2 regions of the Streptomyces sp. JH002 genome follow, and region 1 is predicted to be linked to the other one. Evidence: riboswitches for the same ligand, from Rfam matches in the RefSeq annotation. Region 1 holds a riboswitch; the other holds the start of a gene.
What was found. Region 1 has a riboswitch for cyclic di-AMP ahead of H7827_RS19080 (transglycosylase family protein). Riboswitches for the same ligand answer to the same signal wherever they lie in the genome.
Positions count from the first base shown of each region.

Region 2: linked by a shared signal. The riboswitch ahead of H7827_RS13225 (M23 family metallopeptidase) and the one ahead of H7827_RS19080 (transglycosylase family protein) in region 1 are both predicted to bind cyclic di-AMP.

Region 1 covers NZ_CP087989.1:4,149,801-4,155,592, reverse strand. The annotation lists gene eno (phosphopyruvate hydratase) at 18-1,298, opposite strand; gene H7827_RS19080 (transglycosylase family protein) at 1,570-2,259, opposite strand; cyclic di-AMP (ydaO/yuaA leader) riboswitch at 2,263-2,408, opposite strand; gene H7827_RS19075 (transglycosylase family protein) at 2,751-3,701, opposite strand; gene H7827_RS19070 (cytochrome P450 family protein) at 3,943-5,223, opposite strand; gene H7827_RS19065 (sensor histidine kinase) at 5,204-5,792, opposite strand, start outside.
Region 2 covers NZ_CP087989.1:2,932,382-2,938,173, forward strand. The annotation lists gene H7827_RS13210 (DNA cytosine methyltransferase) at 1-766, opposite strand, end outside; gene H7827_RS13215 (very short patch repair endonuclease) at 915-1,325, opposite strand; gene H7827_RS13220 (aldo/keto reductase) at 1,467-2,396, opposite strand; gene H7827_RS13225 (M23 family metallopeptidase) at 2,480-3,496, opposite strand; cyclic di-AMP (ydaO/yuaA leader) riboswitch at 3,506-3,655, opposite strand; gene H7827_RS13230 (extracellular solute-binding protein) at 3,874-5,262, opposite strand; gene H7827_RS13235 (caspase, EACC1-associated type) at 5,262-5,792, opposite strand, start outside.

The sequences.
Region 1 (5,792 bases):
ACCGGCGGCCGGGGTTGTCAGCCCTGGAAGCGCGGGAAGGCGCTGCGGCCCGCGTACACGGCCGCGTCGTCCAGGATCTCCTCGATCCGCATCAGCTGGTTGTACTTGGCGACGCGCTCGGAGCGCGCGGGGGCGCCGGTCTTGATCTGGCCGCAGTTGGTGGCGACGGCCAGGTCGGCGATGGTGACGTCCTCGGTCTCGCCGGAGCGGTGGGACATCATGCAGCGGTAGCCGTTGCGCTGGGCCAGCTCGACGGCGTCCAGGGTCTCGGTCAGCGAACCGATCTGGTTGACCTTCACCAGCAGCGCGTTGGCGGTGCCGGAGTCGATGCCGCGCTGGAGGCGCTCGGGGTTGGTGACGAACAGGTCGTCGCCGACGATCTGCACCTTGTCGCCCAGCTGGACGGTGAGGGTGTGCCAGCCCTCCCAGTCGTCCTCGTGCAGCGGGTCCTCGATGGAGACCAGCGGGTACGCCTCGACCAGCTCGGCGTAGTACGCGGTCATCTCCTCGGCGGTGCGGGTCTTGCCCTCGAAGGTGTAGACGCCGTCGCTGTAGAACTCGCTGGCGGCCACGTCCAGGGCGAGCGCGATGTCCTGGCCGGGGGTGTAGCCGGCCTTCTGGATGGCCTCGATGATCAGGTCGAGGGCCTCGCGGTTGGAGTCGAGGTTCGGGGCGAAGCCGCCCTCGTCGCCCAGGCCGGTGGACAGCCCGCGCTCCTTGAGCACGGACTTGAGGGTGTGGTACGTCTCGGCGCCCCAGCGCACGGCTTCCGAGAAGGACTCGGCGCCGATCGGGGCGATCATGAACTCCTGGATGTCGACGTTGGAGTCCGCGTGCGAACCGCCGTTGAGGATGTTCATCATCGGCACCGGCAGCAGGTGCGCGTTGGGGCCGCCCAGGTAGCGGAAGAGCGGCAGGTCGCGGGACTCGGACGCGGCGTGCGCCACGGCCAGCGAGACGCCGAGGATGGCGTTGGCGCCGAGCGAGGACTTGTCGGCGGTGGCGTCGAGGTCGAACATCGCCTGGTCGATCAGGCGCTGCTCGGTGGCGTCATAGCCGACCAGCTCGGGGCCGATCTGCTCGATGACGGCCAGCACGGCCTTCTCCACGCCCTTGCCCTGGTAGCGGCCGGCGTCTCCGTCGCGCAGCTCCAGCGCCTCGAAGGCTCCGGTGGAGGCGCCCGAGGGGACGGCGGCGCGGCCGGTACTGCTGTCGTCGAGGCCAACCTCGACCTCGACCGTGGGGTTGCCTCGCGAGTCGAGGATCTCGCGGGCTACGACGACGTCGATGGACGGCACAAGGTTCTCCTTCGTCTGGATGGACGTCTGTCTTATGGCGTCTTGAAACCCTCTGAGCCTAACCGGCTCCCGTCGTGCCACCGCTCACAAGCTCGCCACAAACTGTGCCGCTGGGGGTGTTGTCGCTGGTCAGAGACGGTTTTCCGGGCAGGCATCTTTTTGTTTACGAGCGGAAGAAAACCCGGCGCGGGGTGGCTGAACGGCAGGTTGCGCTGCCGCTCGCCACCCCGCGCCGGGCGGGAGGATCGTTTCGCCGGTCCTTCGGGTCAGCTCACAGGGCGAGCTGCTGGCCGGGGAAGATCAGGTTGGGGTCATCCCCGACGACCGACTTGTTCTGCTGGTACAGCTGCTGCCAGCTGACGCCGTGGGCGGCGGCGATCTTCGACAGCGAGTCGCCGGCCACCACCGTGTAGGTGTCGCCGGACGCCACGGGGGCGCTCTCCTCGGTGTTCTCGGTGGACTGCGGGGCCGGGGCCGGGGCTTCCTCGACCGGGGCCGGCGTCTCCTCGACCGGGGCCTCCTGCGCCGGGGCGGGAGCCTCGGTGGTGGCGCCGGCGTCCGGGTTCACCTCGGCGGCCGGGCCGCCGGCGGACAGGCCCGCACGGGCGCCGCAGACCGGCCAGGCGCCGGGGCCCTGCATGGACAGCAGCTGCTCGGCGGTGGCGATCTGCTGCTCCTTGGTGGCCTGGTCGGCCTGCGGGGCGTACTGGGTGCCCCCGGCCGCCGCCCACGAGGAGTTCGAGAACTGCAGGCCACCGTAGTAACCGTTGCCGGTGTTGATGGACCAGTCGCCGCCCGACTCGCACTGGGCGACGGCGTCCCAGGTGTCCACGGAGGCGGCCTGGGCGCCGGTGGCACCGATCAGGGGGATGGCGACGGCGGCACCGGTGACGCCGGCGGCGGCCGCGAGACGGGTGGGCTTGGAGGGGCGGCGGTGACGGCCCTTACCGGAGAACAGCATGACGATCCTTCTCACCGGACGCCTGCGAGGTGAGCTGTCGGGTTCGGGTCAGTGAGTTGCCCGGCCGGGGCGGACGGATCCGTCCCGGCTTCACCCCAAGCCGCCCCGGGTCCGGCCCGTTCCGGGGAACGGATCGGTCTCGGTACGGCGTTCCGCCGCCCGGCCGCCTGACGGCCGCCGGGTGACGGACTGGGTCCCCCGCTCCTGCCAAGCGGTTGTGGCGCAGTGGTGGTCCCCCGGCCGGCGGCAGGATTCGGCGTACGGCCAGGGCGCCCGGTGTGTAAATCCGAGCGCTGGACACTAAACACAGGCCGACTAACGATTCAAGAACGATGAAGATCGCGGCGCGGCCTGGGCTTGACTCCGAACGGGGGATGTCTCCGCAGGTCAACGGGGAATCGGACAGTGCGGACCAGTCGGGCGGCATTGCCGCATAACGAGACGATGGTCACACTTAACCCGGTACGGAAGTCGCCGTCCGCATCGGTCCTTTATGCGCCCTTCCCGCCCAACTCAAGCTGCAAACCGGGGACTATATGGTCAGGGTTGTCCCCAATGACCGATTCGTTCGCCTGGTAGAGCGCCGGCCAACCGCCGTCCACCGTGAGCGCGTCGGCGATCTCCGAGAGCGTGTCGCCGGTGAGCACCTCGTACGCGCCGGACGCGGCGTCCTCCGCCGCGGCCTCCTCGGCGCCCTCCTCGGGGGCTTCGCCGGTGGCCGGGTCGGTGCGCTCCCCGTCGCGGTCCGCTGGGCGTTCGGCGTGCCGTCCGGTGCCGTCGGTGTTCTCACCCGGCTGGGCGTCCGGCTCGGGCGCGGCCTCACCCCGGTGGCGGCCGGAGCCGGAGCCGCCGTCCGTCCCGGTGTCGGCGGCGGAGCTGTCCTCCCGCTGCTCGCCGGCGGCGTCGGCCGCCGCGTCCGCGCTCTTGTCCGCGGGCTTCCCGGTGCTCTTGTCGCCGGCCCCGCCGGCCGCCGCGTCGTCCGTCGCCCCCGCGCCGGAGCCGGCGTCCGCCTCGTCCTCGGTGTCCGCCGTCTCCCTGGGGAGGATCTCGCCGATGCCGCTCTCGGTGGCGCCGGGCACCTCTGCGGTGACGTCCGTCTCCTCCTGGCCGCCGGCGCGGTACTCCTGCCACAGACCGGTGGTCACCGCGCAGCCGGGGAACGCGGCCTTGCCCTGCGCCGCCAGCATCCGCTCGGCGACCGTGATCTGCTGCGCCCGCGAGGCGAGGTCGGGCCGCTTGGCGAAGTCGGTGCCCCCGTGCGCCTCCCACTGCGCCAGCGGGATCTGGAACCCGCCGTAGTAGCCGTTGCCCGTGTTGGCGGTCCACACGCCGTCGCTCTCGCACGCGGCGGCGGCGTCCCAGGTCTCGGGGGTCACGGCGTTGGCGGACGTGGCGCCCAGCAGTGGCAGGGCGATGCCCGCTCCGGTGACTCCCGCGGCCACCACGAAAGCGGGGGCCTGCTTGGGACGACGATGACGACCTGTGCCGGAGCGCATGTGACTGCCTCTCGTGCGAACGACATGGAAACGGTGGTGCGGTACTGCGCTGGTGCGGTACTGCGGTGTGCTGCGGTGGTGCGTACTGTCCGGCCGCTGCGGCGCGGTGGTGCAGTTGAGCGCAGAACCTAGCCCGCCCTCCGGTGCGATCACAAGCTGATCCCACCGAGATCACATACAGATCACACTACTGACTCTCCGTCACATGGCTGGATGTGAACTCTACCGGCAGTGAGCGGAGTCCTCGCATGATCAGGCCACCGCGCCACCGCAGATCGTCAGGATCCACCGCAAGCCGGATATCCGGCAGTTCGCTCAGCAGCATCCCGATCGCCGCCCGCCCCTCCAGCCGCGCCAGCGGCGCCCCCAGGCAGTAGTGGATGCCGTGCCCGTACCCCAGATGCTGGTTGTCGCGCCGGGCCAGATCCAGCACATCGGGCCGCTCGAACCGGCGCGGATCGCGGTCCGCGCCGGCCAGCACCACCAGCACCGGATCGCCCCGTTCCACGCGCTGCCCGCCCAGGACGAGCGGCTCCCGCGCGAACCGCCACGTCGCCAGCTCCACCGGGCCGTCGTACCGCAGCAACTCCTCCACCGCGCTCTCCAGCAGCGCCTCCTCGCCCGCCGCCAGCGACCGCCGCAGATCGGCCAGTTCCGCCGGGTGGCGCAGCAGCGTGTACAGGCCATTGCCGATGAGGTTGACGGTCGTCTCGAACCCGGCGAACAGGAGGATGAAGGACATCGCGGCCGCCTCGTCCTCCGTCAGGTGTTCGCCGTGGTCGGAGGCGCGGATCAGGTCGGAGATCAGATCGTCCCCCAGATCGGCGCGCTTACGGTGGATCAGATCGCCGAGATAGGCCCGCATCCGCTTCACCGAGCGCCCGACTCCGCCCCGCTTTCCCGACGGATGCAGCATCATCCCGGCCCAGTCGCGGAAGTCGTCCTGGTCCTCCCGGGGGACGCCGAGCATGTCGCAGATGGCGTAGATCGGCAGCGGGAAGGCGAACTCATGGATCAGGTCCGCCTCGCCCCGCCCCGCGAAGGAGGCGATCAGCGAGCCGGTCAGCTCCCGCACCCGCGGCTCGAAGGCCGCCACCCGGCGCGGGGTGAACGCCTTCGCCACCAGCCGGCGCAGCCGCGTGTGATCGGGCGGATCGATGTTCAGCAGGTGCGTCATGACATTGGCGCCGCGCTCCCCCGGGATGCCCACCCGGCCGCTGTGGTGCGCCTGCGCGCTGTGCCGGTCGGGGTTCTTGCTCAGCCGCGGGTCGGCCAGCGCGGCGCGGGCGTCCGCGTACCGGGTGACCAGCCAGGCCGCCACCCCGCTGGGCAGCTCCGCCTTGTACACCGGGGCGTTCTCCCGCAGCCAGGCGTACGCGGGGTACGGGTCGGCGCCGAATTCCCGGCTGAAGAGGGGAGGGGAGGGAGTCGTCTGCACCCGTACGACGCTACGACGCGAGTCCGACACCGGGTGCGGCCGGGGACCTGTCCCGGTCCGGGATGACCGCCGAGACCCGGAAACCGCCCCCGTCCAGCGGACCCGACACGAACCCGCCGCCCAGCGCGGTGACCCGCTCCCGCATGCCCAGCAGCCCGTTGCCGCCGGAGGGCAGCGCCGCCGGCGCGCCGGGCTGGCCGCCGCCCAGCGGGGCCTCGTTCAGCACCTGCACCGCCACCTCACCGTCGCGGTGCGCCAGCCGCACCCGCGCGGCGGCGCCGGCCGCGTGCTTGTGCACATTGGTCAGCGCCTCCTGCACCACCCGGTACGCGGTCGACTCCACCTGCGCCGCGTACCCGCGCGGATCCCCCTCCACCGACAGCTCCACGGCCATCCCGGCCGCCCGGGACTGGTCCACCAGCGAGGCCACCTCGCTCAGCCGCGGACCCCGCGCGCCGCGCCGCCCGGCCGCCGCGATCTCCGCGAGCCGGGCCGCCGCGTCGGCCGCGCTCTCCGGCTCGCCGCCCGCCGCACCCGCCGCCTCGCGCGGCTTCTCCTCGGTCCGCAGCACGCCCAGCATCGTCCGCAGCTCGGTCAGC
Region 2 (5,792 bases), 1.2 Mb from region 1:
CCATGGAAATCCACGGCCGCTCGACGCCGAATATTCTGGGATCCGCCTTTCTGCGGTCTCCCCGGTGCCGATCGAAGGGCAGGTGCGTGGCGGTGGGCCGTACGACGGCCCCGAGCCCGGGGCGTCGCGCCACGAGGACGGCGCGAGTACGGGTCTGGGGCACCCCGAACTGCTCCGTCCTCAGGACCCAACACTCGGCTTCGTACTTGTGGCCGTTGAGTCGCCCCTCCCCGCTGCGCAGAACCTCCGCGTACACCTCCCACAGAGGAAGAACCGTGGGCACCTGTTCCAGGACAATAGCCTTGTAGGGCTCCCGATCCTCGGTCTCGATCGCCTTGATGAGCCAGCGAAGGGGCTCGAGCACCAGAGCCGTACGCGGATCACCGAGATTGTGCAGGTCCTCATCGATCTCGGCTTCGCTCTCCCCGTGCACGAGGCGGCGAATGAATTGCTTGACCCGTTCCAGGGCCTGAAGCCCGGCACCCTTGCCCGCGACGGAGAAGGACTGGCACGGGGGCCCGCCTGCAAGCACTTCTACCGACCTGGGAATCTCGTCGAAACGATTCTTCCTCATAACACTCACATCGGCATGAATCGTCGCCAGGCCAGCCGCATACCGGGTCTCGCAGGCGTTCCGGTCCCACTCGATGCCAATGCTCTTGTAGCCCAGGAAATGTGCGGCGACGTCCAGCCCACCAGGCCCTGCGAACAGATCCAGAACACGGATTCCATCCAGATGCTGAACTTGTGTTCCTGGGCCGTTCATAGGGTCGAAGTGTAGCCGGGGGCGAGGGTGATCGAGGCGCCGATCGGTCGAGGAACACACTTCCGAGCCTCCTGCCCACCGGCGCAGCGGTAGCCCACCCGAGGACCACGCCCTCGCTTCCTGATCACCTCGTCAGGTCGGCCTCGACTCATCGAACCCCGTTCCCCTCCAGTCGCTCCCCCCTGGCCTTCGTCCTGGCAACGACGGCAGCCACCCGGTCGCTCACGGACTGCGGAGACTCGTGCTCCCAGAAACGCAGGACGGTCCACCCCTCGGCGAGCAGTTGTGCGTCCGTCTCCCGGTCCCGTTCGATGTTCCTGTCCAACTTCCTCTGCCACCAAGCCTCGTTGGCCTTTGGGCGCGTCGCGTGCTGGGGGCATCCGTGCCAGAAACACCCATCCACGAAAACCGCGACCTTGGGGCCCGGGAAGGCGATGTCGATGGTTCGGCGCGCCATCCCGGGGACCCGTCGGTGCAGTCGGTATCGATGGCCCCTGGCGTGCAGCAGTTGCCTGATGGCCACTTCCGGTCCGGTGTTACGGCTGGCCTGCCTGCTCATGCGGGAGGACACGGAAGTGGAGGACGGACTCGGGCGTGGATCGTCGCCCGGGGAACCCTGGCCCACGCGCCCTCCTTCGATCGTTCGGCCGTTACGGCCGAACGATCGTATGTGATCCGGAAGCCTCGACCGAGTCGGCCGTCAGGCCGAGGCGTTTGTCAGGGTGGTGAGGTCTGCTTCGGTGAGGGTCAGGGTGGTGGACTTCAGGAGTGGGGGGAGCTGGTCGGGGGTGCGGGCGCTGGCGATGGGGGCGGTGATGGTGGGCCGGGCCGCCAGCCAGGCCAGGGCGATGGTGGAGAGTTCGGCGTTGTGGGCCATCGCCACCTCGTCCAGGGCGGACAGCACGGCGCGGCCCCGGTCCGTGTCCAGGTGGCGGGCGGCCGCGGTCGAGCGGGCGCTGGTGACGGGGGCGCCGGGGCGGTACTTGCCGGTCAGGAAGCCGCTGGCCAGGGCCGAGTACGGCATGACCGCCAACCCGTGGCGGGCGGCCAGGTCCGCCAGGGGCCCTTCGTAGCTGTCCCGGGACATCAGGTGGTAGCGGGGCTGGAGGGCGGTGTAGCGGGCCTTGTTCTCCCGGGTGGAGAAGGCCAGCGAGTCCTCCAGACGGGCCGGGGAGATGTTGGAGGCGCCGATCTCGCGGACCTTGCCCGCGCGGACCAGGTCGTCCAGGGCCGTGATGATCTCCGACACCTCGACGGACTCGTCGTCGAAGTGGGTGTAGTAGAGGTCGATGTGGTCCACGCCCAGGCGGCGCAGTGAGGCGTCCGCCGCCGCCTTGATGGTGTCGGCCGACAGGCCCATGTGCTCCGGGTGGCGGCCCACCTTGGTGGCCACCACCACATCGTCGCGCCGGCCGCGGCGCGCCAGCCAGCGGCCGATGACCGTCTCGGACTCGCCGCCGCGGTGGCCGTCCACCCAGGACGAGTAGGCGTCGGCGGTGTCGATGAAGTTCTCGCCGGCCGCGACGTACGCGTCCAGTACCGCGAAGGACTCGGCCTCGTCCGCCGTCCAGCCGAAGACATTGCCGCCCAGGCAGAGCCCGGACACCTGAAGATCGCCGATGGGGTTCATGGCGGTCAGGGTATGCCGCCGGCCCTGGTGTCGGGGGGAGTCACCAGGGCCGGCGGCGGTGTGGGGGGATGGTCGTTGGCCGGTCAGACCGCCTGGCCCTTGCCACGCAGCCAGGCCAGCGGGTCGATCGGGTCACCGCCGCCGGGGCGGACCTCCAGGTGCAGGTGCGGCCCCGAGGAGTTCCCGGTGGAGCCGACCCGGCCGATGGTGTCGCCGGTGTCGACGGCCTGTCCCGCGGTGACGTTCATCGAGGAGAGGTGGCAGTACCAGAGTTCGGTGCCGTCCTCCTGCTCGATGATGATGCGGTAGCCGTACGAGCCGGCCCAGGCGGCTTCCTTGACGGTGCCGGTGTGCACGTTCTTCACGGGCGTGCCGGTGGGGGCGGCGAAGTCGGTGCCGGTGTGGGTCGAGGACCACATGGAGCCGCTGGCGCCGAAGCTGGAGGACAGCGTGTAGGTGGTGAGGGGGATGGTGTAGCTGGCGCGCAGCTCCGCGAGGCGGCGCTCCTCCTCCAGGCGCTGGCGCTCCTCCTCCAGGCGCTGGCGCTCCTCCTCGGCCTCGCGCTGCCGCTGCTCCTCGGCGAGCCGCTCGGCCTCGGCGAGTTCGGCGGCGGCGGCGATGGCGTCGCTCTGCGCGCCGGCCAGGATCTGGGCGTGCTCGGCGGCCTGGGCTGTGGCCTCCTGCTCCTCGGCCTGCTGGAGGATGCGGGCGCGCAGCGCCTCGCCGGCGTCCTGGGCCTCGGTGAAGGCGGTCACCGAGGTGGTGTCCTGCGCCTCGGGCTCGCTCTCCGGGGAGGAGATCAGGTCGCTGAGGACGGGGATCTGGTCGGGGATGGAACGCACGGAGTCGAGGCCGGGTACGGAACCCGTGCCGCCCTCCTGGGCGGTGGCCATGCCGCCGGCGCCGACGGCGGCGAACATGCCGACGCCGAGGACCGCGCGGCTGCGTGCCATGGTGCCGCCGCGCTGCCGGGCGACCCGGTGCCGGCCGCGCACGGGGCGCAGGGTCTCGGCGCTGGGGTTCCACTCGGTACGGGGCTCGTCCTCGATGGTCTGCGGCCCGTAGTAGGCGGGGTGGGACCCGTGCGGGTTCGACGCCACGGAGGCGTTCTCCTTTCCTTCCTTCGCCGACCGGGTTAGCTGACGGGTTCGGAGCAGGAAGGTCTCCTACGGACGGTGGGCCGTCCGATGCACCCCAAGTGGTGGTTCCCCGGTTCCCGGCGCGCTGGTGGCGTGCCGTGGATTAGGCGGTACAGCACGACCGCCGTCTTGGCGACGGCGGAGACGACCGCGCTGCGTTATCGAACGTTAATAGACGGCCCGCCGTAATTCCAAGTGGATCTGGGAATTGGGTCAGGCACTTTCCCCCCTCAAACAGGTGTGGATCATGGCAAATTACCCCATAGATTTTTGTTGCTGCCATGGCAAGTGTTTCTGACGGTGTGTCAGTTGTTATCGGAGCGATGTCTTCCGATCACTCACGGTGAAAGGCGTCCCTCCAGCGCGAGTGCCAGCTTCTGGTGCAGCCGTTCCGCCGTCCCCTCCACCGATCCGTTCCCCGCCAGCAGTTGCGCGACCTCCTGCCGCAACTCGCGCGAGAACGCCGGATAGTAGGGGCTCGCCGGACGTGCCCTGGCCTCCTCCAGTGCGCACCACAGCAACTCCGGGTACCCAGACGGCACCTCGCGTACCGCCCCCTCCGCCGGCTCCCCCGGCGCCCGGGGCACCGCCACCGCCGTGACGGCCGCGCAGTCCGGTTCCCGCGGGTCCCCGATGCCGTACGCGTCCCGCAGGGCCGGTGCGAACCCGGCTTCCAGCAGCCTGCGCTGGCTGTCCGGCTCCGCCGTCAGGAAGCGGATCAGCCGTTCGGCGTCCGCCGCCCGCGCGCTGTCGGCCGAGACCGCGAGCGACTGCCCGCCCAGCGCCGCCGCCCCCGGCAGCGGGACCACCCCGAAGTCCGCGCCGTCCGGCAGCGTGGCGTCCAGGTGCTGGTACGCGTACGGCCAGTTCCGCATGAGCACCACCCCCGACGGGTCACCGCCGTCCAGCTCCCCCGTGAACTCGCGCAGCGCGCCGGTCTCGTCCGCCTCCCGGGCCCGTTCGCTCAGCTTGCTGCCGTCCGCGATCCGCAGCAGTTCACTCAGCCCGCGCCGCAGCTCCTCCTCGCTGCCCCGGTATCGCCCCCGCTCGTCGGTCAGCTCCACCCCCACGCTCCAGAACGCCTCCAGCACGTTGACCGTCAGCCCCTCGTAGGGGCGCAGTTGCGTGACGTACAGCGGGTGTTCCTGGCCGCCGGGCCACTGCGCGATCAGCTCGCCGAGCGTCTCGTGGCCCAGCAGTTCCCCCGGTTCGCGGCCGAGCGCGGTCAGCAGGTCCTGCCGGTAGTAGAGGAGTCCGACGTCGGTGTTGAACGGCACGGCGTACGCCCGCTCGCGCCAGCGGCCCGCCTGTGCCGCCTGCGCCAGGAAACCGGCCTCCAGCAGGGTGTCGTCCAGCGGGCGGATCAGACCGGCCTCGGCGAACTCCGGGACCCAGGTGGTGTCCAGGTTCAGCACGTCGAAGTCGGCGCTGCCCGACTGGAGCGCGGCGATCAGCTCACTGTGCTGGCCGCCCTCGGTGCGGGGCAGCTCCACCAGCCGGGCCGGGCGGTTGTCCTCGTCCGCGTTCCAGGCGTCGATCAGCGCCTGCCGTACGCCCTCCCCCTCGCGGCTGGTCAGGTCGGCGCCGCTGACCACCACCAGCGGTCGCCCGTCGTCGACCCGGGCGGGGGCCCGGCCCGGGTCCGGCGCCCCGCTGCATCCGGCCACCACCGACAGCGCCAGCAGCCCCGGCAGCACCCGCGCCCGTACCGCGCCCCGCCGCGTCATCACGGCTCCCAGGGCGCGGTCAGGCCCCGCAGGGTCCCGGCGAGCGCCGCCCCCGGCGACCCCGAACTGTCGAAGCACAGGGCGCCCGAGGCGATGAGCATCCGGTTGTACAGGTGTTCGCAGCCGAGCGAGCCGTAGGAGACGACGGCGACCGGCGGCGCCGCGTCCGCCGGTACGTCCAGCCGCCCGGCACTGTCCTCGTCATCGGTGATCAGCACCACCAGCCGGCCCCGGTCCGCCTCCGCGGCGTCCGGCTCCGGTGTCAGCAGCGCGAGGCCCGCCTCCAGCGCCGGGGTGATCGGGGCGTGCCGTTCCACCGGGGCGAGCGCCCCGATCGCCGTCCGTACCCCGTCGGCCCCGTCGTACGGCGCCAGGCCCCGCACCGTGCGCACCGGATCGGCGCCGCCGCCCGGCGTGGCCAGCACCGCGTACCCGTCCTTTGGCCCCAGCGCCCCGATCGCCGTCCGCAGCAGCGCCGCGTACTGCGCTTCCCGGGCGTACGAACCCGAGGACACGTCCACCACGAACAC